Regions from separate parts of the Streptomyces incanus genome, predicted to be linked through region 4. Evidence: riboswitches for the same ligand, from Rfam matches in the RefSeq annotation. Region 4 holds a riboswitch; each other region holds the start of a gene.
What was found. Region 4 has a riboswitch for cyclic di-AMP ahead of ACFP2V_RS31285 (transglycosylase SLT domain-containing protein). Riboswitches for the same ligand answer to the same signal wherever they lie in the genome.

Region 1 (6,947 bases), on a different contig from region 4:
TTCTTCGAATCGTCTGCCACAACCGGACATGATTCACCTTCGAATGTGACCTACGCGACCGTAGGAAGGCATTGACGGGCGGTGAGATAAGCCACTCGCGAAGCATTGGCCCATCCGGAATAGCCCTCCGGGCGGGGGCGTTGACCGCGAGCGACGTGACGCACGGAACACTCCCGGCGCTCCCGGCACTCCCTCGCTCGAACACACCGCACGTACCGCACGCACCGAAGGCCGGACCCGGGGATCGGGGTCCGGCCTTCGGTGGCGCGTCAGGCAGGTTGCCTCGGGGGTCAGCCGATGGAGACGCCCTTGCCGCGGAGGTAGGAGACCGGGTCCACGTCCGAGCCGTAGCCCGGCGCGGTGCGGATCTCGAAGTGCAGGTGCGGGCCGGTCGAGTTGCCGGTGGAGCCCGAGAGGCCGACCTGCTGGCCGCCGCTCACGGTCTGGCCGGCGGAGACGGACAGCGAGGACAGGTGGGCGTACTGGGCGTAGTGGCCGTCGTTCAGCTTGATGACGACCTGGTTGCCGTACGAGCCGGCCCAGCCGGCGGAGACGACGGTGCCCGCGCCCACGGCCTTCAGGGAGGTGCCGGTCGGAACGGCGAAGTCGACACCGGTGTGGTAGCCGCTGGACCACATGCTGCCGGCCACCTTGTAGGCGGTGCCGAAGCTGCCGCCGGGCACCGGCGAGCTGTAACCGGAGGTGGTCGCGGCCTGGTTCGCGGTGGTCGAGCCGGAGGAGGACTTCGGTGCGGACCGCTCGGAGGCCTCCCCGGCCGTCGACGGCTTCGCCACGGAGGACGGAGCAGATGAAGGGGAGGAAGAGGGCTTCTCGGAAGAAGAGGACTTCTTCGGCGTGCCGGTCGCGGCGGCCTTGCCGTCGATCGAGAGCTTCAGACCGGGGTGGATGAGCGACGGGTCGCCGCCCACGGCCTCGCGGTTGTCGGAGTAGAGCTGCTTCCAGCCGCCGTCGACGTTCTCGGACTCGGCGATCTTCGCCAGGTAGTCGCCGCCCTTCACGATGTACGTGCGGGCGTCGCCGTTCTTGTTGCCGTCGGCCTTCACGCCGCCAGACGCCTTACCGGCGACGGAATACGACTGGACGGCCTTTTCCGGGGCGGTCTGCGAAGTGGCGGCGTTCGCTCCGGTGGCGCCGAGAAGCGGCAGGGCGAGTACGGCGCCACCGGTTCCGGCGACGGCGATGGAACGGGTCAAACGAAAAGCGCTGGGACGGCGGTGCTTACCCTTTGCGGACATGACGAATTCCTCTCCGGCGCCTACGAGGTGAGCTGTCGGGTGCGGACTGGAGATGCCCGGCCGCGCCGAAAGCGCGACTTAACCCCAAGCCGTTCCGGAGACCGGAACAGGCAGTCGTACCTGTGGGTCCCCCGCTCCTGCCATACGCGGGTCAGAGTGTGGAGGCTCCGGACAGCGGCAGGATTAGGCGTCCGTCCGGATCGATGGCGAACGTAGGCGATAGAGAAGCAAAGGGACAAGCGCGATCTTCCGAGCGAAGGCGCTTTTTCGTGATCCATTGACCTGAAAGCCGTCACCCAGAGTCGCCCCGGTATTTCGGCATCCCCCGAATCCCCTCGCGAAATACCGGAATTACGTGGACATGGCGACAGCACATCGTCACCTCTATGACGATGCTCACCATCCCATTCCCATCCCCCTTTCTATCGGGGCATGTTATGGCGAAGCTCCCCAAAGGGGCAGAATGCGCGAATAGGGAAATAGTGGACGATTCGGATGGATCGGGCCGGGGTCCGGCACGGGTCCGTCCGCGCCGGCGGCTCCACACCGGCAGCTCCACCGGGACAGCCCCGTCCCCGCTCCGACGGCCCCACCGCCAACTCATCGCCCCTGCCGGGCATGTCGTATCGTCGGGTGACACCCGCCGACGCCGACGCGCCGGCGGCGCAGAGTGGGAGAGGGGCCCCCGTGACGCAGCAGATCCCGTCGACCGAACCCGAGCTCACCGGTGTGCGCAATTTCCGTGATGTGGGCGGCCTGCCGACCGTCGACGGCCGCCGGGTGCGGCACGGGGTGCTGTTCCGCAGCGGCCACCTCGCGCACGCCACCGAGAAGGACGCCGCCTTCCTGTCCTCCCTGGGACTGCACACCGTCTTCGACTTCCGCAACGCGGCCGACCACAAGCTGGACGGGCGGGACATCGAACTGCCCGGCGTGCGCAATGTGAATCTGCCGCTGAGCGACCCGGCCGACGGCGCCGAGTTCTGGAGGATGGTCCGCGACGGGGACCTGGACCAGCTCCGCTCGATCCTCGCCGGCGACAAGGGGGCGGAGCGGATGATCGCCTCGTACCGCATGACGGTGAGGCAACGCACCGCCGAGCACTCCCGGGTGCTGATCTCGCTCGCCGCGGAGTGTGTGCCCGCGCTGATGCACTGCGCGGCGGGCAAGGACCGCGCGGGCCTGTCGGTGGCGGTGACGCTGCTCGCGCTGGGCGTGGAACGGGACGCGATCTTCGACGACTATCTGAAGTCCGGCGCCGCGCACCGCCGCTACAAAGTGCGCCGCAGCGGCACCTCCACCTCGGCCTACTCCCCCGAGGTCATGGAACTGCTCGACCCTCTGTTCGACGCCCGCGCCGAGTATCTGTCGGCCGCGCTGGAGACGATCGAGGAGACCTGGGGCGGCGTGGACCCCTACCTCGAGCAGGCGCTCGGGCTCACCCCCGAGGACCGGGAGCGGCTGCGCGAACGCATGCTGGACTGAGTGATCCCCCGGTCGAGCAGGTGCTCGACCGGGGGATCACGGGATCGCTCGGCTCCTGCCGTGTCCGTCCGGGGACTACTGCTTCGCGCCCAGCTCGAACAGCAGATAGATGAAGCCCGCGAAGAGGTGCCCCACCACCACGTAGACGAACAGCCTCACCCACAGGGCTCGGGGAAACTTCTCCTCCAGGTCTTTCATGACGCATCTCCTCGGGTGGGGCCCAGGCACAGGGCGGCCGTGGGACTCTGCAGCAGGGTGTGGACGAACAGCAGCTCGACCCCGTCGGGGTCCTCGGCGGCGATACGGTGCGGGGTCAGCGAGTCGAAGTGCGCGCTGTCGCCCGGGGCGAGGCGGTGCAGGGCGTCCCCGAGGCGCAGCCGCAGCCGCCCCTTGAGGACGTACAGCCACTCCTCGCCCGGGTGGACCCGCACGATGTCGCCCTGGGCCCCGTACGGGACCTGGACCCGCAGGGCCTGCATCCCGCGCCCCGGGGAACCGGCCTGCCAGTACGTCCAGCCGCCCGCGGAGGTCGGCTCCATGTCGCCGGCGCACGTCACCGCCTCGCGGGCGGCGGTCGTCTCACCGAGCAGTTCGGAAACCGTCGTACCGTAGATGCGGGCGAGGGAGAGCAGCATCGGCAGCGAGGGCTGGCGCTGTCCGGTCTCCAGCCGGGAGAGATGGGCGGGCGACAGTCCCGCGTCGCGGGCGGCGACCTCCAGTGTCAGGGAGGCCCGGCGCCGGAGGGCGCGCAGCTGCGGGGCGACCGCGGGGAGCGCGGCGGCCGGTTCGACCGACGGCTCGGCCTCGGGGGAGCTCATGACTCCATTCATCCGCTTTCTTGCCTGTGAGGCAAATTCTTTGCCTCACAGGCAAAACCCGGGAACCGGGTGCGGGCGTCGCCGTCTCACCGGTCGGCGACCGCCTGTTTCACCAGTGTCCTGCCGAACTCCCACACCAGACCGCCGTCATGGGCATCGTCCATGACCGCGGTGAAGGCGTCCACGAACCGGTCCACCTCCCGCTCGCCGATGATCAACGGCGGGATCAGCTTGATCACCTCCAGGTGGTCGCCGGAGACCTGGGTGAGGATCCTGTGCTTCCGCAGCAGCGGGACGACCACCATCTGCGCGAAGAGTCCCTTCCGCGCGGCCTGCAGCATGGCCCAGCGGCCGCGCAGCTTCAGCGACCGCGGCCGTCCGAACTCGATGCCGATCATCAGGCCCCGCCCACGGACCTCGGCGAGCAGCTCGTACGTGTCGACGAGGGCCGCGAGCCGGGACCTCAGCAGTTCCCCGGTGGCCCGGACGTTCGCGACGATCTGCTCGTTCTCCATCACCGCCAGCACCGCGAGGCCGGCGGCCATGGCCTGGGCGTTTCCCCCGAAGCTGGCCGAGTGGACCAGCACCCGGTCCATGGACGAGTAGACCTTGCGGAAGATCCAGTCCTTGCCGAGCGTGGCCCCCACCGGCACATAGCCGCCGGAGAGCGCCTTGGCCACGCATACCAGGTCCGGTTCGACCCCTTCCTCGTACTGGTAGGCGTAGAAGTCGCCGGTCCGTCCGAGTCCGGTCTGCACCTCGTCGGCGATCAGCAGCGCCTTGTGCCGGTGCAACAGCTCCTGGGCGGCGGACAGATAGCCGGGCGGGGCCGCGTGCACGCCCTTGCCCTGGATGGGTTCCACGATGAGGGCGGCGACGTCGCCCTTGGCCAACTCCCGCTCCAGCGCGTCCACATCGCCCAGGGGTACGGCCGTGTCGGGCAGCAGCGGGGCGAATCCGTCCCGGAAGCCGGACTCGCCGTTGACGGACAGGGAGCCGGTGGTCAGCCCGTGGAAGGCGTGCGCGCAGTACAGGACGCGGGGCCTGCCGGTGGCGCAGCGGGCGAACTTCAGCGCGGTCTCGACCGCCTCCGTGCCGCTGTTGCCGAAGAACACCCGGTCCAGATGAGGGCTGTGGGTGAGCAGTTTCTCGGCCAGCAGTCCGGGCAGCGGCGGGCAGTCGAAACGGGTGAGATCGGCGAGCGAGGCGTCGAGGACGTCGTGCAGCGCCTTGCGGACCACGGGGTGGTGGCGCCCCAGGCCCATCACCCCGAATCCGGCGAGCATGTCCAGGTGGTCGTTGCCGTCCGCGTCCCAGAAGTGGGCGCCCTCGGCGCGTTCGTAGACCTTGTCGAAGCCGATGGTGTGCAGCATGCGCGGGAGCTGGTGGTTGAGGTGTCTGGTGTGCAGCTCGTAGCGTTCGGCTCCACGCTCGGCCAGCAGCGCGCCGAGGTCGAAGCCCCCGGCCCGCGACGGCTCCGGGGCGGACTCCGCGGTGGTCATGGCTGTTGCTCCCGTTGCTTCTCGGACGGTTCGCCTGGGTACTGCCGCTCCTGGCCCACGGCCAGGCTCGCACCGATCCGGCCGGCTATCTCGACGGGCGTCAGGCCGATGTCCGCCAGCACCTCACCGCGCTTGGCGTGCGCGAGGAACTGCTCCGGAATACCGAACCGCCGTACCGGTACATCGACATCCGCGTCGCCCAGCACCAGCGCCACGGACGAACCCACGCCCGCCGCACGGCTGTTGTCCTCGACGACGGCCACCAGCCGGTGCCGCGCGGACAGTTCGACGAGTTCGGGCGCCACGGGTTTGACCCAGCGCGGGTCGACCACGGTGCACCCGATGCCGCGCGCCTCGAGCAGTTCGGCGGCCTGGAGGCAGACGGGCGCCATGACGCCGACCGACACCAGCAGCACCTCGGGATCGTCGGCGCGGTGCAGCACGTCCGTGCCGCCGATCCGGTCGAGCGCCGGGACGGCCGGGCCCACGGACTCCTTGGGAAACCGCAGCAGCGTCGGCGCGTCGTCGACGGCGACCGCCTCCCGCAACTGGGCACGCAGCTGGTCGGCGTCGCGTGGTGCGGCGATGCGCAGACCGGGCACGACCTGGAGCACCGACATGTCCCACATGCCGTTGTGCGACGGCCCGTCGACGCCGGTGACGCCGGCCCGGTCCAGGACGAAGGTGACCCCGCAGCGGTGCAGGGCCACGTCCATCAGCAGCTGGTCGAAGGCGCGGTTGAGGAAGGTGGCGTACACGGCGACGACCGGGTGCGTGCCGCCCGTCGCCAGTCCCGCCGCGGACACGGCGGCGTGCTGCTCGGCGATGCCGACGTCCCACACCCGGTCCGGGAACCGCTCGGCGAAGGCGCCCAGGCCGACCGGGTGCAGCATGGCGGCGGTGATCGCCACCACGTCCTCGCGTTCCTCACCGATGCGGACGATTTCCTCGCCGAAGGCGGAGGTCCAGGACGGACCGCCGGCCGGTGCGAGCGGCGCGCAGGTGAAGGGGTCCATCACGCCGACGGTGTGGAAGCGGTCCTCCTCGTGGGCGACGGCGGGTTCGTAGCCGCGGCCCTTCTCGGTGAGGCAGTGGACCAGGACGGGCCCGTGGAAGCGTTTGGCGCGGCGCAGGGCGGACTCCACGGCCTTGATGTCGTGGCCGTCGATGGGGCCGACGTACTTCAGGCCCAGGTCCTCGAAGAGCCCCTGGGGGGCGAAGGCGTCCTTGAAGCCCTTCTTCGCGCCGTGCAGCGCCTCGTAGACGGTACCGCCGATCACGGGGGTGCGCTGGAGCACGTGCTTGCCCCAGGCCAGCACCCGTTCGTAGCCGTCGGTGGTGCGCAGGGTCGCGAGGTGGTTGGCGAGGCCACCGATGGTCGGGGCGTAGGAGCGCTCGTTGTCGTTGACGACGATGATCAGCGGGCGGTCCCTGGCGGCGGCGATGTTGTTCAGCGCCTCCCAGGCCATGCCGCCGGTCAGGGCGCCGTCACCGATGACGGCGACGACGTGCCCCTTCTCCCCCTGCACCCGGCGCGCCTTGGCCAGCCCGTCGGCCCAGCCCAGTGCCGTGGAGGCGTGGCTGTTCTCGATGACGTCGTGCTCGGACTCCTCGCGTGAGGGATAGCCGGAGAGGCCGCCCTTGCCGCGCAGCTTGGAAAAGTCCTGACGGCCCGTCAGGAGCTTGTGTACGTAGCTCTGGTGACCCGTGTCCCACAGGATGCGGTCGACGGGTGACTCGAAGACCCGGTGCAGGGCGACGGTGAGCTCCACCACGCCCAGGTTGGGTCCGAGATGACCTCCGGTCCTGGCGACCGCGTGTACCAGGAACTCCCTTATTTCTTCGGACAGTTCACCGAGTTCCGCCTCGGACAGCGCCTTCAGGTC
Region 2 (6,947 bases), on a different contig from region 4:
CAGGAAATCACGCGGACACCGAGGTGCACACGGAGGCCAGGGGGCACGTGCCCGGTCAGAGGTTCGCGCCGTGCGCGCGGAGGTACGCGACGGGGTCGATGTCGGAGCCGTACTCGGCGGTGGTGCGGACCTCGAAGTGCAGATGCGCGCCGGTGACGTTGCCGGTGGCGCCGGAGACACCGATCTGCTGCCCCGGGGTGACCTGCCGGCCCACCGAGACACCGACGGACGACAGGTGGCCGTACTGGGTGTACGTGCCGTCGTGCATCTTGATCACGACCTGGTTGCCGTAGGCGCCGCCCCAGCCGGCCTCGACGACGGTGCCCATGCCGACCGAGAGCACGGGGGTGCCGCTTGCGGCGTGGAAGTCGACACCGGTGTGGCTGCCAGAGGACCAGACGGCGCCGCCGGACAGGTAACCGGTCGAGACGTAGGAGCCCGCGATCGGGGACACCAAGGTGGTGAGGCGCTTGCGCTCGGCCTCCCGCGCGGCGCGCTCCTCGGCTTCGCGTGCCCTCTCGGCCTCGTCGGCCGCCCTCTCCCGCGCGGCTTCTTCGGCGGCTTCGCGGGCGGCGGCCTGGGCCGCCTCGCGTGCGGCCTCGTGCTGGGCGGCCGCCTGGGCGTCGACCTGGGCGGCGGCCTCGTCGCCCAGGGTGATCACGGGGGTGAGGCCGGTCTGTTCCGCAGCGGATTCGGCGGCGAGCGCCGGAGCCGTGAGGGAGCCGATGACACCGGTGGTGGTGAGGGCCGCGACGCCCGCCGCCCTGGCGGTGCCGCGGTGCACACGGCTGGGACGACGGTGCTTCCCGGGGGCGCGGGTGAACGCCATGTACAGGGTGGTCCTTTCCTTCCCTCTCGCCTACCGGGTTAGCTGACAGGTTCGGAGCAGGAAGGTCTCCTACGGGCCCCCTCGCGGCACGCGCGGGCGTCCGATTCACCTCAGGGACGGTTGGGTCCCCGGCTCCCCTGGCTCGCGCCGTACGGGGACTCGGCGATGACTGTCCGGTGCCGCGGGTGCGGCGCACTGCCCGACGAACAGACCGCATGACGCTAAGCGGGGCGTGTTTCAATTCCCAAACGAATCCCGGCTTTTGTAGCGCATCCCACAGGGCAGACGGGTATCTCCCGTTCCAATTCGGGCATAAGTGGACCCTGGTGACGTTCCCGTCACCAGGGTCACGCGCGTGTGCGCTTCGCCGGGGGACCGCCGACTGCCTCTCAGTGGTTTCCCGGCCTTTGACGGGCCGCCTACTCGGCGGCCACGACGGTGACTTCGCCGATGCCGAGCGCCTCGACGGGCTCCTTGATCTTCGCCGCGTCACCGACCAGGACGGTCACGAGACGGTCCACCGGGAAGGCGTTCACCACCGCCGCGGTCGCCTCCACGGTGCCGGTGGCGGCGAGCCGCCGGTACAGCTCGGCCTGGTAGTCGTCGGGCAGGTGCTGCTCCACCTGGTCGGCCAGGGTGCCGGCGACGGCTGCGGCGGTCTCGTACTTGAGCGGCGCCACACCCACCAGGTTCTGCACGGCGACGTCGCGCTCGGCGTCGGTGAGGCCCTCGGCGGCGAGGGTGCGCAGCACCGTCCACAGGTCCTGCAGGGCGGGGCCGGTGTTCGGGGTGTCGACGGATCCGCTGATGGCGAGCAGCGACGCGCCGGTGCCGTCCGGGGCGGACCTCAGAACCTGGGCGAACGACCGTACGCCGTAGGTGTAGCCCTTCTCCTCGCGCAGGACGCGGTCCAGCCGGGAGGTGAGGGTGCCGCCGAGGCAGTAGGCGCCGAGCACCTGCGCGGCCCACACACGGTCGTGCCGGTCCGCTCCGACACGGCCGATGAGCAGCTGCGTCTGCACGGCGCCGGGGCGGTCCACGATCACGACCCGGCCGGAGTCGTCGGCGACCACCGGCGGAACGGGCCGCGGCTGGGCGGACGATCCGGTCCAGGCACCGAGGGTGTCGCCGAGCAACTCGTCCAGGTCGGTGCCGGTGAGGTCGCCGACGACCACCGCGGTGGCGGTCGCGGGGCGGACGTGCTTCTCGTGGAAGGCGCGTACGGCCGTCGAGTCGATGCCGGCGACGGTCTCCTCGGTGCCCTGGCGCGGGCGGGACATGCGCGACGTCGCCGGGAACAGCTCCTTGGAGAGTTCCTTGGCCGCGCGGCGGGACGGGTTGGCCAGCTCGTGCGGGATCTCGTCGAGGCGGTTGCGGACGAGACGCTCGATCTCGCTGTCGGCGAACGCGGGTGCCCTGAGGGCGTCGGCGAGCAGCCCGAGCCCCTTGGCGAGCCGTGAGGCCGGCACCTCGAGGCTCAGGCGGATGCCGGGGTGGTCCGCGTAGGCGTCCAGGGTGGCGCCGCAGCGCTCCAGTTCGGCGGCGAACTCCTCGGCGGAATGCTTGTCGGTGCCCTCGGAGAATGCCCGCGCGGTGATCGTGGCAACACCGTCGAGCCCGGCCGGCTCGGCCTCCAGGGGCGCGTCGAGCAGCACCTCGACGGCGACGATCTGCTGGCCGGGGCGGTGGCAGCGCAGCACCGTCAGACCGTTGCCGAGGGCGGTGCGCTCGGGGGCCGGGAAGGCCCAGGGCCGGGCCTCGCCCGCCTGCGGCTGGGGGTGGAAGTCCATCGTGGCGAGCTCGGTCACTTCGCCGCCTCCTCGTTCTCGTCGGTGCCGGCGGCCGCGGCTTCTTCGGTGCCGGCGGCTGCGGCTTCTTCGGACTCCCCGGCCCCGGGGGCAACGGGCTCGTAGACGAGCACCGCGCGGTTGTCGGGACGCAGGCGGGCCTTGGCGACCTCCCGGACGTCCTCGGCGGTCACGTCGAGGATGCGCCCGACGGCGGTGAGGGCGAGCTGCGGGTCGCCGAACAGGACGGCGTACCGGCACAGCTCGTCGGCCCGGCCGGCGACGGTGCTGAGCCGGTCCAGCCACTCGCGCTCCAGCTGCGCCTGGGCGCGCTCCATCTCCTCGGCCGTGGGGCCCTCCTCGGCGAACCGGGCGAGCTCCTCGTCGATCGCGGCCTCGATGACGGGTACCTCCACGTCACCGGACGCCTTCACGTCCAGCCAGCCCAGGGAGGGCGCCCCGGTCAGCCGCAGCAGGCCGAATCCGGCTGCCACGGCCGTACGGTCCCGTCGCACCAGCCGGTTGTAGAGCCGCGAGGACTCACCGCCGCCGAGGACGGTGAGCGCCAGGTCCGCCGCGTCGCTCGCGCGCGTGCCGTCCTCGGGCAGCCGGTAGGCGGCCATCAGCGCACGCGCGGGGACCTCCTCCTCGACGAGCTCACGCAACTCCTCACCGATGATCTCGGGCAGCGAGCCGTCGCGGGGCGCGGGCTTGCCGTCGTGGGACGGGATGGAGCCGAAGTACTTCTCGATCCAGGCGAGCGTCTGCTCCGGGTCGATGTCACCGACGACGGAGAGCACGGCGTTGTTCGGCGCGTAGTACGTGCGGAAGAAGGCGCGGGCGTCCTCCAGGGTGGCCGCGTCCAGGTCCGCCATCGAGCCGATGGGCGTGTGGTGGTACGGGTGGCCCGCCGGGTAGGAGAGGGCGGTCAGCTTCTCGAAAGCCGTGCCGTAGGGGACGTTGTCGTAGCGCTGGCGGCGCTCGTTCTTGACGACGTCCCGCTGGTTCTCCATGGACTCCTCGTCCAGGGCGGCCAGCAGGGAGCCCATGCGGTCGGCCTCGAGCCAGAGGGCGAGTTCCAACTGGTGGGTCGGCATGGTCTCGAAGTAGTTGGTCCGCTCGAAGCTGGTGGTGCCGTTGAGCGAGCCTCCGGCGCCCTGGACCAGTTCGAAGTGACCGTTGCCCTTCACCTGCCCGGACCCCTGGAACATGAGGTGCTCGAAAAGGTGAGCCAGGCCGGTGCGGCCCTTGACTTCGTGACGCGAACCGACGTCGTACCAGAGGCACACCGCCGCGACGGGGGTCAGATGGTCCTCGGAGAGCACCACGCGCAGGCCGTTGGACAGCCGGTGCTCGGTCGCTGTCAGGCCGCCGGTGCCTGCCTGGGCGGTGGCCGTGTGACCCATGGGCATGTACGTCCCTTCGATCGCGGAGGCGGTCGTCGCATCCGCCGTTTGTGCCGGTCCTGCCACTGTATGCAAGCGTGCGGAACACTGGCGAAGTTCCCGGACGGGACCGGGTACGCCGAGAGCGAGAACCGCGGGTACGGATGGGACGGCACGGTACGCACGGGGTTCGTGGGGCGTACGGGACCACGGTACGTACGGAATCACGGGGCGTACGGAATCACGGGGCGTACAAGGTGCGCACCCGGTGCCGGCCCGCCCCGCCGGAGACGCTGGCGGGAGGTGCGCGTAGCCTGCCGGCACCCCGCGCCCCGGCCCCCGACGGAGGGCGGCGGCGGGGGTCATGGTCCCGGTTGTCGGTGCGGCGGTCCACAATGGTCCGCGTCAGATCCCGTCCCACGCTTCAGCAAGGAGCCGGCAGCGATGGCCCGCCGCAGCACGAAGACCCCGCCGCCCGACGACTCGTACGAGGAGCGGATCCTCGACATCGACGTCGTCGACGAGATGCAGGGCTCCTTCCTCGAGTACGCGTACTCGGTCATCTACTCCCGCGCCCTGCCGGACGCGCGCGACGGCATGAAGCCGGTGCACCGCCGCATCGTCTACCAGATGAACGAGATGGGCCTGCGCCCCGACCGCGGCTATGTGAAGTGCGCGCGCGTGGTCGGCGAGGTCATGGGCAAGCTGCACCCCCATGGCGACGCGTCGATCTACGACGCCCTGGTGCGCATGGCGCAGCCCTTCTCGATGCGGGTCCCCCTGGTCGACGGCCACGGCAACTTCGGCTCCCTGGGCAACGACGACCCGCCGGCGGCCATGCGGTACACCGAGAGCCGGATGACCGAGGCCACGAGCCTGATGACCGAGTCCATCGACGAGGACACGGTCGACTTCGCGCCCAACTACGACGGCCAGGAGCAGGAGCCGACGACCCTGCCCGCCGCGTTCCCGAACCTCCTGGTGAACGGTGCGTCGGGCATCGCGGTCGGCATGGCCACCAACATGCCGCCGCACAACCTCCGCGAGGTGATCGCGGCCGCCCGCCACCTGATCCGGTATCCGAACGCGGACCTCGACGCCCTGATGCGCCATGTGCCGGGCCCCGACCTGCCCACCGGCGGCAGGATCGTCGGCCTCCCGGGCATCCGGGACGCGTACGAGAAGGGCCGCGGAACCTTCAAGATCCGCGCGACGGTCACCGTGGAGGAGGTGACCGCCCGCCGCAAGGGCCTGGTCATCACCGAGCTGCCGTTCACGGTGGGCCCGGAGAAGGTGATCGCCAAGATCAAGGATCTGGTCGGTTCGAAGAAGCTCCTGGGCATCGCCGACGTCAAGGACCTCACCGACCGCGCCCACGGTCTGCGTCTGGTCGTCGAGATCAAGAACGGCTTCGTGCCGGAGGCGGTCCTGGAGCAGCTCTACAAGCTGACGCCCATGGAGGAGTCCTTCGGCATCAACAACGTGGCCCTGGTGGACGGCCAGCCGCTCACCCTGGGCCTCAAGGAGCTGCTGGAGGTCTATCTCGACCACCGCTTCAACGTGGTCCGCCGCCGCTCGGAGTTCCGCCGCGGCAAGCGGCGCGACCGTCTGCACCTGGTCGAGGGCCTGCTCACGGCGCTGCTGGACATCGACGAGGTCATCCGTCTGATCCGCTCCAGTGACAACTCCGCGCAGGCGAAGCAGCGTCTGATGGAGCAGTTCTCGCTGAGCGAGATCCAGACCCAGTACATCCTGGACACCCCCCTGCGCCGCCTCACCAGGTTCGACCGCATCGAACTGGAGGCGGAGCAGGAGCGGCTGAACACGGAGATCGAGGAGCTGACCCGCATCCTGGAGTCGGACGCGGAGCTGCGCAAGCTGGTCTCGTCCGAACTGGCAGCGGTGGCCAAGAAGTTCGGTAACGACCGCCGTACGGTCCTGCTGGACGCGTCCGCCACCCCGGTCGTCGCCGTGCCGCTTCAGGTAGCGGACGACCCGTGCCGGGTGCTGCTGTCCGACACGGGCCTGCTCGCCCGTACGGCGGACGCGAAGCCGTTCCCCAAGGGCGCGCACGCCAAGCGGGTCAAGCACGACATGATCCTCTCGGCGGTGCCGGCCACCGCCCGGGGCGAGGTGGGCGTGGTCACCTCGACGGGACGTCTGCTGCGGGTGAACGTCGTCGACCTCCCGCAGCTGCCGGAGTCGATGCCGACCCCGAACCTCTCGGGCGGGGCGCCGGTTTCGGAGTTCGTCCCCCTGGAGGAGGGTGAGCGGGTGATCTGCCTGACGACGCTCGACGAGTCGTCGCCGGGCCTCGCTCTCGGCACGGAACAGGGCGTCGTCAAGCGGGTGGTGCCCGACTATCCCTCCAACAAGGAGGAGCTGGAGGTCATCACCCTCAGGGAGGGCGACCGGATCGTCGGTGCCGTCGAGCTGCGCACGGGCGAGGAGGACCTGGTCTTCATCACCGACGACGCGCAACTGCTGCGCTATCAGGCCTCGCAGGTCCGTCCGCAGGGGCGTCCCGCCGGCGGCATGGCGGGCATCAAGCTCACCGAGGGCGCGAAGGTCATCATCTTCACGGCGGTCGATCCGGGGGCGGACGCGGTGGTGTTCACGGTCGCCGGCTCGCGCGGCACGCTGGACGAATCCGTCCAGACGACGGCCAAGCTGACCCCCTTCGACCAGTTCCCGCGCAAGGGCCGGGCCACCGGCGGGGTGCGCTGCCAGCGGTTCCTCAAAGGCGAGGACTGCCTGTCCCTGGCCTGGGCCGGCCCCACCCCGGCCCGCGCCTCCCAGAAGAACGGGACGCCGGTCGACCTGCCGGAACCCGACCCGCGCCGCGACGGCTCGGGAGTGTCCCTGCCGAAGACGGTGGCGGTGGTGGCGGGGCCGATCTAACCCTGCTGGTCCTCCCGGCCCGGCGGATCCTCCCGGCCCGGGTCG
Region 3 (6,947 bases), on a different contig from region 4:
CGTGGCCGGCGGCATCGTCGCCAAGCTCGTCCACCGTCACCCCCACGTCTTCGGCGACGAGACGGCGACCACCCCCGAAGAGGTCAAGGAGCACTGGCTGCGCACCAAGGCGGTCGAGAAACGGCGCACCTCGGTCACCGAAGGCGTTCCTCTCGGCCAGCCGGGACTGGCTCTCGCCGCCAAACTCGCCTCCCGCGTCCGCACGGCCGGGCTGGACGTCCCCCTGCCCCGGGCGGAGGGCATCGGCTACGAACTGCTCGCCCTCGCGGTGCGGGCCGAGGCGGAGGGCGCAGACCCGGAGGCAGCGCTGCGGGCGGCCGCTCGGACCTACCGGGACGCGATCCGGGCCGCGGAGGGCGTGGGGGAGTAGACGCGCCCGCGTGCGGCCGGGCATCCGTCGCGGGGAGCAGGGCGTACCTCCCCGGGTGCCGCCGGATACGGTCGAGCGGTGACCGACCAGCACCAGCCTCAGCTCCAGCCCGAGAACGGCGCCCCCGAACTCTTCACCTGGGAGTTCGCGAGTGACCCCTACCCCGCGTACGCCTGGCTGAGGGAGCACGCGCCCGTGCACCGGACGCGGCTGCCCAGCGGGGTGGAGGCCTGGCTGGTCACCCGGTACGCCGACGCCAAGCTGGCCCTCGCCGACCCCCGCCTCTCCAAGAACCCGGCGCACCACGACGAGCCCGCCCACGCCAAGGGCAGGACCGGTATCCCCGGCGAGCGCAAGGCCGAGCTGATGTCGCATCTGCTCAACATCGATCCGCCGGACCACACCCGGCTGCGCCGGCTGGTCAGCAAGGCGTTCACGCCGCGCCGGGTCGCCGAGTTCGCGCCCCGGGTGCAGGAGCTCACCGACGGGCTCATCGACCGGTTCGCGGACAGCGGCTCCGCCGACCTCATCCACGACTTCGCCTTCCCGCTCCCCATCCACGCCATCTGCGACCTGCTCGGCGTCCCCCGGGAGGACCAGGACGACTTTCGCGACTGGGCGGGCATGATGATCCGTCATCAAGGCGGCCCCAGGGGCGGCGTCGCCCGGTCGGTGAAGAAGATGCGCGGCTACCTGGCCGATCTGATCCACCGCAAGCGCGAGGCCCTGCCCGCCGAACCCGCTCCCGGCGAGGACCTCATCTCCGGTCTGATCCGTGCCTCCGACCACGGTGAGCACCTCACCGAGAACGAGGCCGCCGCCATGGCGTTCATCCTGCTGTTCGCGGGCTTCGAGACCACCGTCAACCTCATCGGCAACGGCGCCTACGCCCTCCTCACCCACCCGGGGCAGCGCGAGCGCCTGCAGACGTCCCTCGCCGCCGGGGGGCGCGGGCTGCTGGAGACCGGAGTGGAGGAACTTCTGCGCTACGACGGACCCGTGGAGCTGGCCACCTGGCGGTTCGCCACCGAGGCGCTCACCCTCGGCGGGCGGCACGTCTCGGCCGGTGACCCGGTCCTCGTCGTCCTGGCCGCCGCGGACCGTGACCCGGAGCGGTTCGCCGACCCCGACGCGCTCGACCTCGCACGGCGCGACAACCAGCATCTGGGATACGGCCACGGCATCCACTACTGCCTCGGCGCCCCGCTGGCCCGCCTGGAGGGCCAGACCGCGCTCGCCACGCTGCTGACCCGTCTGCCGGACCTCGAACTCGCGGCGGACCCGGCCGAACTGCGCTGGCGCGGCGGCCTCATCATGCGCGGACTGCGCACACTGCCGGTGCGATTCACCCCGCCACCGAAGTGATTTCGCCCATGAGGGGAAGCACTCGACGCCCTCCGAAATGCCCCGGAAGGTCTTCGAGCCGGCCCCCGGGCAGCCCTCGAAATGCCCGCCGACCACCGCGCAGGTGACCGTCAGGACCCCTTCGGACACGGTCCGTCGAGCCTTGGTAGGGGCGAGATAAGGGTGACGCCCACTCAGCTCCGTGATCTCGGTGTGATCTGTGCGGCATGAACTTGTGACAGACGTTCGACTGCGGATACGTTCACCCATCAAGCACGGCACCTCGCTTTCACAGCAGCGCAGTTCGAACCGCCGTGCGAGTAACTGTTGTCCTGCGAAAGGTCTCCGCATGCTCTCCGGCAATGGTCGTCACCGCCGCCCCCGCCAGGCTCCGGCTCTTCTCGTCGCGGCCGGAGTGACCAGCTCGGCCATCGCGATTCCCCTCCTCGGGGCCGGTGCGGCCAGCGCGGCCGACGGCTCGACCTGGGACCGGGTCGCCGAGTGCGAGTCCGGCGGCTCCTGGAGCCAGAACTCCGGCAACGGCTACTACGGCGGTCTGCAACTGACCCAGGAGGACTGGGAGAAGTACGGCGGCCTCGACTACGCGACCAGCGCCGACCAGGCCAGCCGGGGCCAGCAGCTGGCGGTGGCCGAGAAGATCCTCGCCGACCAGGGTGTCGGCGCGTGGAGAGCCTGCGGGCTGCTGGGGGGCCTGAAGCAGGACTCGTCCGTGCTCGACGTGGACACCGGTGTGGAAGACGGCTCGTCGGCCAAGCCCGGTTCCGAAGGCACCGTCACCCCGTCGCCGTCGCAGTCCTCCGGCTCCTCGGCGGACACGGAGGACACCACGGAGGGCAAGGCGAAGGGCAAGGCGAAGGGGAAGGAGGGGGGGAAGGACGGATCGGCCGGCCCCAGTGCGTCCTCCTCCGCCTCCCCCTCTCCTTCGGCCTCGGCCTCGGCCAAGGGGGAGGAATCGGACAAGTCCGAGCGGAAGGCCGACGCTTCGGGAGCGGCCGACGGCGAGGACTCCGGCAGCGGCCGTCACCGCGGCGCCAGCGCCGAGGGAGAGGCGCGTGAGGACCGTGACGCCGGATCCTCCGGCCGGCACGCCTCGCGCGGCGGTCTCGGCTTCACACGCGGCCTTGACAGTTCGTCCCCGTCGAGCGACTCCGGCGCGGGCTCCGGGAGCGGTTCCTCGGCCGTCTCCGACTCCCTTGCCCTCGGCGGCGGATGGCTCGCCCAGTACGGCGGGGGGGACGAGGGCGCGGGCGCGGCCGCCCCGAACTTCATCCTTCCCGGTCAGACGCTTTCGTTCGGGTTCGAATCGGACAACGGCTGACATCCGGTCGGCAGCTGGGCGTGCGGGCCTTTCCCGGCCGGGCGGCAGGGCTGGGCGGTGGCTTGGCACCGGCTGGTCGGTGACTGGGTGGCAGTTGGACCGGCATGCGAAAAAGCGCTTCGGCGGGGCCAGTTGAGGTCATAGTTCGCGAAGAATGTCCGATTTAAAGGTGATGAGAGATAGGTCTCAGAAGCCCTGATCGTCTTTGATAATCCGCCGGACGCGTGGCTACGGTCAGGACCGCTCGCCATCGCGGGCCCCGGCTGCCGCCACGCCGAATCCTGCCAGTGGCAGCACGGGAACAGTCGTCGCGTCATGCGCCGTAGGCAGGAGCGGGGGACCCAAGGTAGGCGCCGGATCCGGTGGAGAAAGCCGGATGCGGCTTGGGGTGAAGCCGCGTCCCGTGAGGGATGCGGACGGGCAACTCAACCGGCCCGAACCCGACAGCTCACCTCGTAGGCGTCGGTGAGGGGATCCATCCATGCTGTTTTCCGGTAAGGGCAAGCACCGTCGTCCGTCCAAGGCCACCCGTGTCATCGCCGTCGCCGGCGTCACCGGTGCCGCTGTCGCCGCCCCGCTGATGGCGGTCGGCAACGCCTCCGCCGCCACCGCCTCCGAGTGGGACGCCGTCGCCCAGTGCGAGTCCGGCGGCAACTGGTCCATCAACACCGGCAACGGCTACTACGGCGGTCTGCAGTTCTCCGCCTCCACCTGGGCCGGCTACGGCGGCACGGCGTACGCCGGCACCGCCGACCAGGCCAGCAAGGCCCAGCAGATCGAGATCGCCGAGAAGGTCCTCGCGGGCCAGGGCAAGGGTGCCTGGCCGGTCTGCGGCAGGGGCCTGTCCAACGCCGCCTACGCCGGTGGCGGTTCCACCGAGGGCTCGGGCAACCAGGGCTCGGGCAACCAGGGTTCCGGCAACCAGGGCAGCCGCTCCTCGCAGGAGGCTCCGAAGCAGGAGGCCCCGAAGCGGGAGCTCCAGGAGCAGAGCACCAAGGCCGCTCCCGAGCGTTCCGCCGAGCAGAAGGCCTCCCGCTCCGACGAGCGTCCGGCCGCCAAGAGGACCGTCACGACCCCGACCGGCGAGAAGGTCAAGAAGGGCGACGGCGAGTACAAGGTCGTCAAGGGCGACACCCTCAGCTCGATCGCCTCGGAGCACGAGGTCAAGGGCGGCTGGGGCAAGCTGTTCAAGCTGAACGACGGGATCGTCGAGGATGCCGACCTCATCTACCCGGGCCAGCAGCTGCACCTGAAGTAATAAGGTCGCAGTCGCAGGTCCTGGCCCCGTCCCCACGGGTGCCTGCCCCGCCCCGGCGCGTGTCCCCCGTACGCGCCGGGGCGGGGCTTTTCCGTGTTCGGTGCCGAATGCGTTCCGTACGCGGTGCCGGACCCGGTCTCCCGGCCTCCCGGTCTCCCGGTTTTCCGATATCGCCTTTGTTCCGTTCGGAAACAATCTACTCTCGGTTCTGTCCGCGAAGCGGCCGGCCGGATGGCCGATCGCCCCGAGCCGGATAGGCTCGGGTCCGCAGGGCCCCGTGGCCCCGCTGAACCACGTCACATCCATGAAGGAGATGCTCGTGCCGTCCATCGACGTCGTCGTAGCCCGGGAAATCCTGGACTCCCGAGGTAACCCCACGGTCGAGGTCGAGGTCGGCCTCGACGACGGCAGCACGGGTCGTGCCGCCGTCCCGTCCGGCGCCTCCACCGGCGCTTTCGAGGCCATCGAACTCCGTGACGGCGACCCCGACCGCTACCAGGGCAAGGGTGTCGAGAAGGCCGTCCTGGCTGTCATCGAGCAGATCGGCCCGGAGCTCGTCGGCTACGACGCCACCGAGCAGCGCCTGATCGACCAGGCGATGTTCGACCTGGACGCCACCGACAACAAGGGCTCCCTCGGCGCCAACGCCATCCTCGGCGTCTCCCTGGCCGTCGCCCACGCCGCCTCCGAGGCCAGCGACCTGCCCCTCTTCCGCTACCTGGGCGGCCCCAACGCGCACCTGCTGCCGGTGCCGATGATGAACATCCTCAACGGCGGTTCGCACGCGGACTCCAATGTGGACATCCAGGAGTTCATGATCGCCCCGATCGGTGCGGAGTCCTTCTCCGAGGCCCTGCGCTGGGGCGCCGAGATCTACCACACGCTGAAGAAGGTCCTGAAGAGCAAGGGCCTGGCCACCGGTCTCGGCGACGAGGGCGGCTTCGCCCCGAACCTCGGCTCCAACCGTGAGGCCCTCGACCTCATCCTCGAGGCCATCAAGGAAGCCGGTTACACCCCCGGCGAGCAGATCGCCCTCGCGCTCGACGTCGCCGCCTCCGAGTTCTACAAGGACGGCACGTACGTCTTCGAGGGCAAGGAGCGCTCCGCCGCCGAGATGACGGAGTACTACGCCGAGCTGGTCGAGGCGTACCCCCTGGTCTCCATCGAGGACCCGCTGTTCGAGGACGACTGGGACGGCTGGAAGATCCTCACCGACAAGCTCGGCGACAAGGTCCAGATCGTCGGCGACGACCTGTTCGTCACCAACCCGGAGCGCCTGGCCCGCGGCATCGAGGAGGGCGCGGCCAACGCCCTGCTGGTCAAGGTGAACCAGATCGGTTCGCTGACCGAGACCCTGGACGCCGTCGAGCTGGCCCAGCGCAACGGCTTCAAGTGCATGATGTCGCACCGCTCCGGTGAGACCGAGGACGTCACCATCGCCGACCTGGCCGTCGCCACCAACTGCGGCCAGATCAAGACCGGTGCCCCGGCCCGCTCCGAGCGCGTCGCCAAGTACAACCAGCTGCTGCGCATCGAGGAGATCCTCGACGACGCCGCGGTGTACGCGGGCCGCAGCGCCTTCCCGCGGTTTCGCTCTGCGAACCAGTAGGCACAGCGCTCTGCGAACCAGTAGGCACAGCGCTCTGCGAACCAGTAGGCACGGCGCTCTGCGAACCAGTAGGCGCAGCAAGGGCTGATCCGCTGATCCGCTGCCCCGCTGATCCACTGCCCCATACAGGGTGACGGCCCGGCTCGTGTCCCGGCCAGTAGTCCGTACGTCCCCGGACGCGGTCCCGTACCGTGTCCGGGGACGTACGCGCGTATGACAGGGGAACGGGAGGCGGGGGCATGGCCGTGAAGGACCGGGACCGGTTCTCCACCGCGACCAGGATCCGGCTGATCGGCGAGCAGACCGCCGCCCGGGTCTACCGCTCGCAGACCAAGCGCCAGGCCCGCCGCTCCCGGCTGACCGGCCGGGCCGCGCTGCTCGCCCTGGTGGTCTGCTCGCTGATCGTGGCCCTCGCCTATCCCATGCGGCAGTACGTGTCCCAGCGTGCCGACATCGCCGACCTCCAGCAGGAGAAGGACGAGGCCCGCCAACGGGTCGAACAGCTGCGCGACACCAAGGCGCGCTGGCAGGACGACGCCTACGCCGAGCAGCAGGTCCGCGCGCGGCTGCACTACGTCATGCCCGGCGAGACCGGCTACATCGTGATCGACCCGGGCACGGCCGAGCAGCCGCGCGCCGACCGCGGATCGGCCGACCGCCCCTGGTACGCGAACGTCTGGGACGGCGTCGACAAGTCCGACGCGGCCGAGCGGTGAGCCCGGGGCCGTAGCCTTGATGTCCTGCGGTTCACCGGAACCCGCAGGGCCGACCGCACGCCCCCGTACGACGGCGATAGCCCCGCCGTACGGAGAACCGCGCAGAAGCCGCGCAGACACCGCAGGCAACCGCAGGCAACCGCAGAGAACCGCCGAGAACCGCAGAAAGACAGGTATGGACACTCCCGCCCGCCGCCCGGCCACCACCCCTCAAGGGCAGCGCTCCGCGCCGGCGCTGTTCGATCTGCCCACGACCCCGCGCACCGAACCGACCGACGCGGACGTCGAGGCGTTCAAGCAGCAGCTCGGCC
Region 4 (6,947 bases):
CGTCGGCGACGACGTCGTCGTCGGTGAACGCGATCACCTCGCCCAGGGCATGGGCGAGCCCGGTGTTGTGCGCGGTCGCGAGTCCGGGGACCGGCTCGCGCACGTACCGCACGCGCTCCCCGTACTTCCGCTGCACCAGGTCGCGTGTCCCGTCCGTCACGGGCGCGTTGTCGATGACGACGATCTCGAAGTGCGGATGGTCCTGCGCGAGGAGCGAGTCGAGGGCGCGGGCGAGTTGTCCGGCCCGCTCCCGGGTGGCCACGACGACCGAGGTGAAGGGCGGCGGCGGCCCGGCGGTCTCCACGGCCGCCTCCGCCGCGTCGTGCCCTTGCCCTTGCCCTTGCCCTTGCGCCTGCGCCTGCGCCTGTGCCTGCGTCTGCCGTGCGAGCGCCTGCCGTGCGAGCGCCGCCAGGACCGTCGTCGGATCGGCCCCCTCCAGGACCCTTCCCAGCAGGGTGCCCACCGGCAGGCCGTCTCTCCTGACCAGCAGGAACACCTCGCCGTGTGTCACCGGCGGGCTGCCCGGACCGGGTCTCAGGGCGGTTTCCTCACCGCTCAGGTCCAGTTCGGCGACCTGAACCGCGCCGATGTCCAGGAACCGCCGTATCTCCTCCTGCGTACGTGCTGTGCGGGACATGAGTCCTCCCCCTCACGAACGGTCGTCACCAGCGGCCGTTGTCGTCCCGAGCGGTTCTCGCGAGCGGGAACCGCTCACGGCCGGCGCAGCCGCGCCGCCCCCTTCAACGTCCGCGACGCCAGCGAGGCGAGACGCGGCCGGGCGACGACGAAGCCGTGCGCGCGGCGCGCGGGCTCGCGGCGCAGCAGCTGAAGCGCGGCGCCCAGGCCCGGACGCGTCGCCTCCCCTTCGTAGACGGCGCGTTCGCCCGTCTTCAGCGCATCCTTGTACTCGGCCGGGCCGCGTCCCATGTCGAGCAGGCCGATGCCCTCGCCGGCCGCCGCCTCGGCCATCCGCAGATGCAGCACGAGCCCCGGCGAGAACTTCGCGAACTCCGGGTCGTACGCCGGGAACCAGCAGGCCAGCACCGAGGTCGAACGCAGGCCGAAGTGGGCGGCGACGGGACGGTCCCCGGCGTACAGGACGGACAGCGTGCCCGTGCACTCCGGAGCCCGGGCCCCGGCCAGGCGGCCCACGAGCAGGGTGATCCACTCCTGTGCGAACCGGTCGCGGCGCCCGGTCCTGCGGTACTGCGCCGACTTCCACCCGATGAGCGCGCGGAGCGCGGCCGGGTCGCGTTCGTCGAACACGAACCGCACAGGTCCGGCCTGGCGGCCGAGCCGGCGCTCCTTGGCCAGGGTGGTCTTCAAAAACTTCGGCGACTGGGCGCGCAGTACGGACTCGTAGGTCTCGTAGCCCTTCTCCACGTCGATGACGAAGGTGGCGTGTTCCTCGGCCGCGTGCGGGACGAACAGGGCCTGGTCCGCCTCCAGGTTGTCGAAGGCGAAGCTCGACACCGAGCAGGCGCGCAGTAGTTCACCGGTCTTCAGCGCGAAACCCGGACTCAGGACGGCGCCCTGGCAGTCCGAGACGCCGAGCCCGATCGCCCGGCCCTGTCCCAACGCGCCCCGCTCGTACGGCAGGAAGCCGGCCGGCTCGGCGGACGCCCCCTCGTACAGCACCGCGACCCGGGCCCGCGGCCGTACCCTGGACACGGCGGTGGCGAACTCCGGTTCCATGAAAGGGCTGCGCGGTGCCTCCGTCGCGGCGCGCAGCTCACGCCACCGTTCCCGCTCCCTCTCGCCGAGTTCCTCGAGCCTCAGCACACGCGTGCGTCCACTGCTCACCTGACCCCCCGATCAAGTCCCCCCTGGACACTTGTGAAGGTACCGCCCAAGAGCACGAGGGCGGTAGGGAACGGAGCAGGTTGTTGCCAAGTGGTGCAGAGGCCGCGGACGGCATCCCGGGCGGGGTGCCCCGGGCGGGGTGAGGTGAGCGGGGCGGGCGGGGTGGGTTCGGGCGAGGTGAGTCGGGCGGGCGCGGTGTCCGTATTCTCTGATCATGGCCGCACCCACCGATTGCTCGCTCATCGCCACCGACCTGGACGGGACGCTGCTGCGCGGCGACGACACCCTCTCCGACCGCTCCCTCGCCGCACTGGCGCTGGCGACGCGGGCCGGCGCCCGGCACCTCGTGGTGACGGGGCGCCCGGCGCCCGGAGTGCGGCCGATCCTGGACGACCTGGGGGCCACCGGGCTCGCGGTGTGCGGACAGGGCGCGCAGGTGTACGACGCCGGCGCGGACCGGCTGCTGTGGTCGGTCACCCTGGACCGGGAACTGGCGGAGACCGCGCTCGGCAAGATCGAGGCCGAGGTCGGGGAGCTGTACGCCGCGGTCGACCAGGACGGGGTGGACGGACTCACCCTGATCGAGCCGGGCTATCTGATGCCGCACCCGACGCTGCCCGCGGTGCGGGTCGAACGGCGGGACGATCTGTGGGTCCGGCCGATCAGCAAGGTGCTGCTGCGCCATCCCCACCTGACCGACGACGAATTGGCGGCGACGGCCCGTTCGGCGGTCGGTTCGCTGGCCACGGTCACCATGTCGGGTCCGGGCACCGTGGAACTCCAGCCGTGCGGTGTCACCAAGGCGACCGGTCTCGCGCTGGCCGCCGAGCACCTGGGGCTGGAACCCGAGCGGACCATCGCCTTCGGCGACATGCCCAACGACATCCCGATGTTCGACTGGGCAGCCCACGGGGTCGCCATGGCCAACGCGCACCCCGAGCTCAAGGCGGTGGCCGACGAGGTCACCACGTCGAACGAGGACGACGGCGTGGCCGTCGTCCTCGAGCGGTTGTTCGGCGGAGCGGAGCCGTATGCGCCCCCACACATGCTGCCCCGCCCCAGGTCCGGGAGGATGTCCCGGTAGGCCTCGGTGCCGTCGGTGCCGTCGGTGTCCCGGTGTCCCGGCGTCCCGATGGGCCGGGGTGTCTCAGTAGGCGCCGAAGACCTTGTCGATGGAGCCGTAGCGGTCCGCCGCGTAGTTGCAGGCCGCCGTGATGTTCGCGACCGGGTCGAACGGGTCGAAGGCCGTGCCGGGCACGTGGTACGCCCGGAAGGTCGGGTCGATGACCTGGAGCAGGCCCTTCGACGGGGTGCCGAGCCTGGCGTTGGAGTCCCACAGGTTGATGGCCTGAGGGTTGCCGGACGACTCGCGCAGGATGTTGCGGTGGATGGAGTCGTAGCTGCCGGGGATGCCGTGCTGCGCCATGACGGACAGCGACTCGCGGATCCAGCCGTCGAGGTTGTCCGGGTACGCGGTCACGGTGCCGGAGGCGGGGGCGGACGTCGCGGCAGCGGCGGGCGCGGCGGAGGCGGCGGTGGCGCCGAACAGCGGGAGGGCGACCGCCGCGACGCCGGCGACGGCGAAGGAGCGGACGAGGCGGGAGCGGCCGAAGCGGTGGGGCAGACCCGATGCGGGCATGTCTGTGTTCCTCTCCTACGCCTGCGAGGTGAGCTGTCGGGTTCGGGCGGGAGAGTGCCCGGCCGTGCCCCTGCGGGCATGGCTTCACCCCGAGCCGTTCCGGGTGCGAACCGGTCCGGCGGCTTACCTGGGTCCCCCGCTCCTGCCGTGCGTGAGTTCATCGATGGGTGGCGCGGGCGGTGGCAGGATTCGGCGTCCGCCCGACTGGCCGGGAACGTATGCGAGTGCACTTGTCGAGAACAAGTGCGACCGTCATGGATCATGCCGATTGATCTTGTGTTGGGGCGTTTTGGGCACTTGACCCTTTGCGCATGCCAAGGGTCAACTCGCTCTCGGGGCAAGGGGGATCGCCGGTGGGCGCGAGGGATGGGCGTGCCGGGGTGCGCGTGACCTACTTCACTGGCCGCACCGCGTGGGCGCATTTGCCACCAGTGGGGATTTATTTGGTAATTGCGGCAAATCGGGCGCCTGGGCGGGCAGGATGGCCTGCGTGCCGGATCGCGTGCCGGATCATGGTTCGGATCGTGGTTCGGGATGCGGTCCGGGGCGCGGTCCGGGCGGCGGTCCGGATGGCGGTCCGGGCCGGGAGTGGATCGTGGTTCGGGTGCATCCCGAGTGCGGGTCGTCGCGCCTGAAAGGCGAGGAATATTCTTTATTACCAACTGATCAGAAACGATCTGATTGTGATCCGATATCGGAGGGTGCCGTGAGACGCCGTGCACGCGTGCGCAGGTGAGTCTGGGGAATGTGGGTGCTGGCGGTGATCGAAACATGACCGGATACGCTGACTCGAGTGATGTCAGCGACCTATCGACAAACTGTGCAAGACGTCTGAGCGCCAGTGGACACCAGCAGACAGGAGACCCCTCGTGACCGTCGTCGGGCCGTTCGGGCTGAGCGTGCGGGACCAGGCTCTGGAGGCCGACGTCCAGGCCGGAATGACGGCTGTCGAAGAAGGGCTGCTCGAGGCCACGAAGAGTGAGGTCCCCTTCATCACCGAGGCCGCCCAGCACCTGGTGCGGGCCGGTGGCAAGCGGTTCCGGCCCCTGCTCGTGATGCTCGCCGCCCAGTTCGGCGACCCCTACGCTCCCGGTGTCGTGCCGTCCGCCGTGGTCGTGGAGCTGACCCACCTGGCCACGCTGTACCACGACGACGTGATGGACGACGCCGCCGTACGGCGCGGGGTGTCCAGCGCCAACACCCGCTGGGGCAACTCCGTCGCGGTCCTCACCGGCGACTTCCTGTTCGCGCGCGCGTCGCACATCCTGGCCGACCTCGGACCGGAGGCCGTACGGGTGCAGGCCGAGGCGTTCGAGCGGCTGGTCACCGGTCAGATCCTGGAGACCGCGGGGCCGCAGGACGGCCGGGACCCGGTCGACCACTACCTGGACGTCCTCGGCGGCAAGACCGGCTCGCTGGTCGCCGTCTCCTGCCGGTTCGGCGCCATGATGTCCGGTGCGGACGACACGGTCGTGGACGTGCTGACCCAGTACGGCGAGCGGCTCGGGGTGGCCTTCCAGCTCGCCGACGACGTCCTGGACATCGCCTCCGACTCCCATGAGTCCGGCAAGACCCCGGGCACCGACCTGCGTGAGGGCATCCCGACGCTGCCCGTGCTGCGGCTGCGCGAGCGTGCGGCCCGGCTGGGGCTGGCCGAGGACATCGCCCTGTGCGAGTTGCTCGACTCCGACCTCAGCGACAACGCCCGGCACGCCGAGGCGCTGCGGCTGCTGCGCGCCCACCCCGCGCTGGAGCAGGCCCGCCGGGACACCGTGCGCTATGCGCAAGAGGCGCGCTCGGCGCTGGCTCCGTTGCCGGAGTGCGAGTCGAAGACGGCCTTGGTCGAGCTGTGCGACGCGGTGGTGCACCGGGCCGGCTGACCCGCCTGCCGTCCCTCCGCCCCCGCCCGCAGTCCGCCGCTGCCCCAGCCCTCCGCCCCTGCCCGCCGCTTCGGCGTTCGGCCGGGCCCGCACCGGCTCACCGGCCCTCACGGGCCCTCACCTGTCGTCACCAGCCCTCACGGCAGCGCCCCCGACCCCTACTGGTCGGGGGGTAAAACATCGCCCCGTGTCATACCGCAGCAGTACACGGAGTTGCGTCCGGGGTCTGACGCGTCTGCCCGCCGGATTTGGTCAGATGGAACACGACGGACAACATCGCTCCTCACCGATTCGGGTGAGAATGGCGGCTCGGGGTGTGACTGGTGCGAGCGACACGAGACGCAGGCCGCCGCCGACCACGGAGGTAGGGCACACATGGCACCGTACGAATCCGACGACACGACGACCGCCCGTGAGACCGGCGAGCCGGACGCGGGCCGGAGAAGGGCCGCGCGGTACATCGTCCCGGTCACGGTGATGGGAGTGGCGGCCGCGACCATCGGGCTCGTCCCCGCGATCGCCGACTCCGGCGACCCGGACCTGCCGAAGATCACCGCCGCGCAGCTGATCGAGAAGATCGCCCAGTCGGACGTCGAGCAGCTGTCCGGCACCGTGAAGATCACCACTGACCTCGGGCTGCCGGACCTCGGCGGCCTGGAGAGCAGCCTGGCCTCCGGCGCCATGGGCCAGGGCGAGGGCGGCGGCTCCTCCGCCGACCCGACGGCCAAGCTCACCGAGCTGGCCTCCGGCACGCACACCCTGCGCATCGCGGCCGACGGCCCCGACCGGCAGAAGGTGTCGCTGCTCGGGAACGCCTCCGAGTACAGCCTGATCCACAACGGCAAGGACGTCTGGGGCTACGACAGCGAGTCCAACGAGGTCTTCCACAGCACCACCGAGCAGTCCGCCGGGGACAAGGACCGGGCGCACCAGCCCCCGGCCACGCCGAAGGACTTCGCCGAGGAGGCGCTGAAGTCGGTCGACGACACCACGTCCGTCACCGTCGACGGCACCGCGCAGGTGGCCGGCCGGGACGCGTACAAGCTGGTCGTCAAGCCCAGGCAGTCCGGCTCCACGGTCGGCGCCATCAGCATCGCGGTGGACCACAAGACCGGTACGCCGCTGAAGTTCACGCTGACCCCGGCGAGCGGCGGTGCCGCCGTCGTGGACGTCGGTTTCACCAAGGTCGGCTTCGACCGGCCGGCCGCGTCGACCTTCGACTTCACCCCGCCCAAGGGCGCCAAGGTGACCGAGGAGGGCGAACTGGACAGCGGTGAGAAGGACAGCGGTGGGAAGGGCGGGGAGCACGGGAGGCCGGAGGGCGCCCCGAAGTCCGAGGAGGACCTGGCCAAGGACCTCGACGGGCTGAAGGTGCTCGGTGAGGGCTGGAACTCCGTCGCCATCTTCGACACCGGCGGCGAGGGCGGTCTGCCGACCGGTTCCGGAGGCGGTGACCTCGACGGCTTCCTCGGCTCGCTCGGCGACCAGGTGAAGGGCGAGTTCGGCACGGGCACCGTGTTCAGTACCCGCCTGGTCAACGCTCTGTTCACCGAGGACGGCAAGGTCTACGTGGGCGCCGTCACCAAGGACGCGCTGGTGAAGGCGGCCGACCAGGGGAAGTAATC

Region 1: linked by a shared signal. The riboswitch ahead of ACFP2V_RS28490 (M23 family metallopeptidase) and the one ahead of ACFP2V_RS31285 (transglycosylase SLT domain-containing protein) in region 4 are both predicted to bind cyclic di-AMP.
Region 2: linked by a shared signal. The riboswitch ahead of ACFP2V_RS21885 (M23 family metallopeptidase) and the one ahead of ACFP2V_RS31285 (transglycosylase SLT domain-containing protein) in region 4 are both predicted to bind cyclic di-AMP.
Region 3: linked by a shared signal. The riboswitch ahead of ACFP2V_RS30395 (transglycosylase family protein) and the one ahead of ACFP2V_RS31285 (transglycosylase SLT domain-containing protein) in region 4 are both predicted to bind cyclic di-AMP.

What each region holds. Positions count from the first base shown of each region.
Region 1 covers NZ_JBHSPC010000097.1:160-7,106, reverse strand. Annotated here, with positions in the region: gene ACFP2V_RS28490 (M23 family metallopeptidase) at 291-1,256, opposite strand; cyclic di-AMP (ydaO/yuaA leader) riboswitch at 1,259-1,423, opposite strand; gene ACFP2V_RS28485 (tyrosine-protein phosphatase) at 1,944-2,741, shown strand; gene ACFP2V_RS28480 (DUF6126 family protein) at 2,817-2,939, opposite strand; gene ACFP2V_RS28475 (helix-turn-helix domain-containing protein) at 2,936-3,559, opposite strand; gene ACFP2V_RS28470 (aspartate aminotransferase family protein) at 3,646-5,061, opposite strand; gene dxs (1-deoxy-D-xylulose-5-phosphate synthase) at 5,058-6,947, opposite strand, start outside.
Region 2 covers NZ_JBHSPC010000070.1:8,839-15,785, forward strand. Annotated here, with positions in the region: gene ACFP2V_RS21885 (M23 family metallopeptidase) at 56-829, opposite strand; cyclic di-AMP (ydaO/yuaA leader) riboswitch at 842-1,004, opposite strand; gene ACFP2V_RS21890 (M16 family metallopeptidase) at 1,249-2,637, opposite strand; gene ACFP2V_RS21895 (M16 family metallopeptidase) at 2,634-4,028, opposite strand; gene ACFP2V_RS21900 (DNA gyrase/topoisomerase IV subunit A) at 4,446-6,902, shown strand; gene ACFP2V_RS21905 (CobW family GTP-binding protein) at 6,899-6,947, opposite strand, start outside.
Region 3 covers NZ_JBHSPC010000104.1:14,084-21,030, reverse strand. Annotated here, with positions in the region: gene ACFP2V_RS30410 (nucleoside triphosphate pyrophosphohydrolase) at 1-370, shown strand, start outside; gene ACFP2V_RS30405 (cytochrome P450 family protein) at 449-1,735, shown strand; gene ACFP2V_RS30400 (transglycosylase family protein) at 2,064-3,053, shown strand; cyclic di-AMP (ydaO/yuaA leader) riboswitch at 3,362-3,530, shown strand; gene ACFP2V_RS30395 (transglycosylase family protein) at 3,535-4,311, shown strand; gene eno (phosphopyruvate hydratase) at 4,631-5,920, shown strand; gene ACFP2V_RS30385 (FtsB family cell division protein) at 6,160-6,636, shown strand; gene ACFP2V_RS30380 (DUF501 domain-containing protein) at 6,812-6,947, shown strand, end outside.
Region 4 covers NZ_JBHSPC010000110.1:73,634-80,580, reverse strand. Annotated here, with positions in the region: gene ACFP2V_RS31300 (glycosyltransferase family 2 protein) at 1-637, opposite strand, end outside; gene ACFP2V_RS31295 (GNAT family N-acetyltransferase) at 712-1,782, opposite strand; gene ACFP2V_RS31290 (HAD family hydrolase) at 2,018-2,887, shown strand; gene ACFP2V_RS31285 (transglycosylase SLT domain-containing protein) at 2,951-3,442, opposite strand; cyclic di-AMP (ydaO/yuaA leader) riboswitch at 3,446-3,615, opposite strand; gene ACFP2V_RS31280 (polyprenyl synthetase family protein) at 4,312-5,322, shown strand; gene ACFP2V_RS31275 (LolA family protein) at 5,698-6,945, shown strand.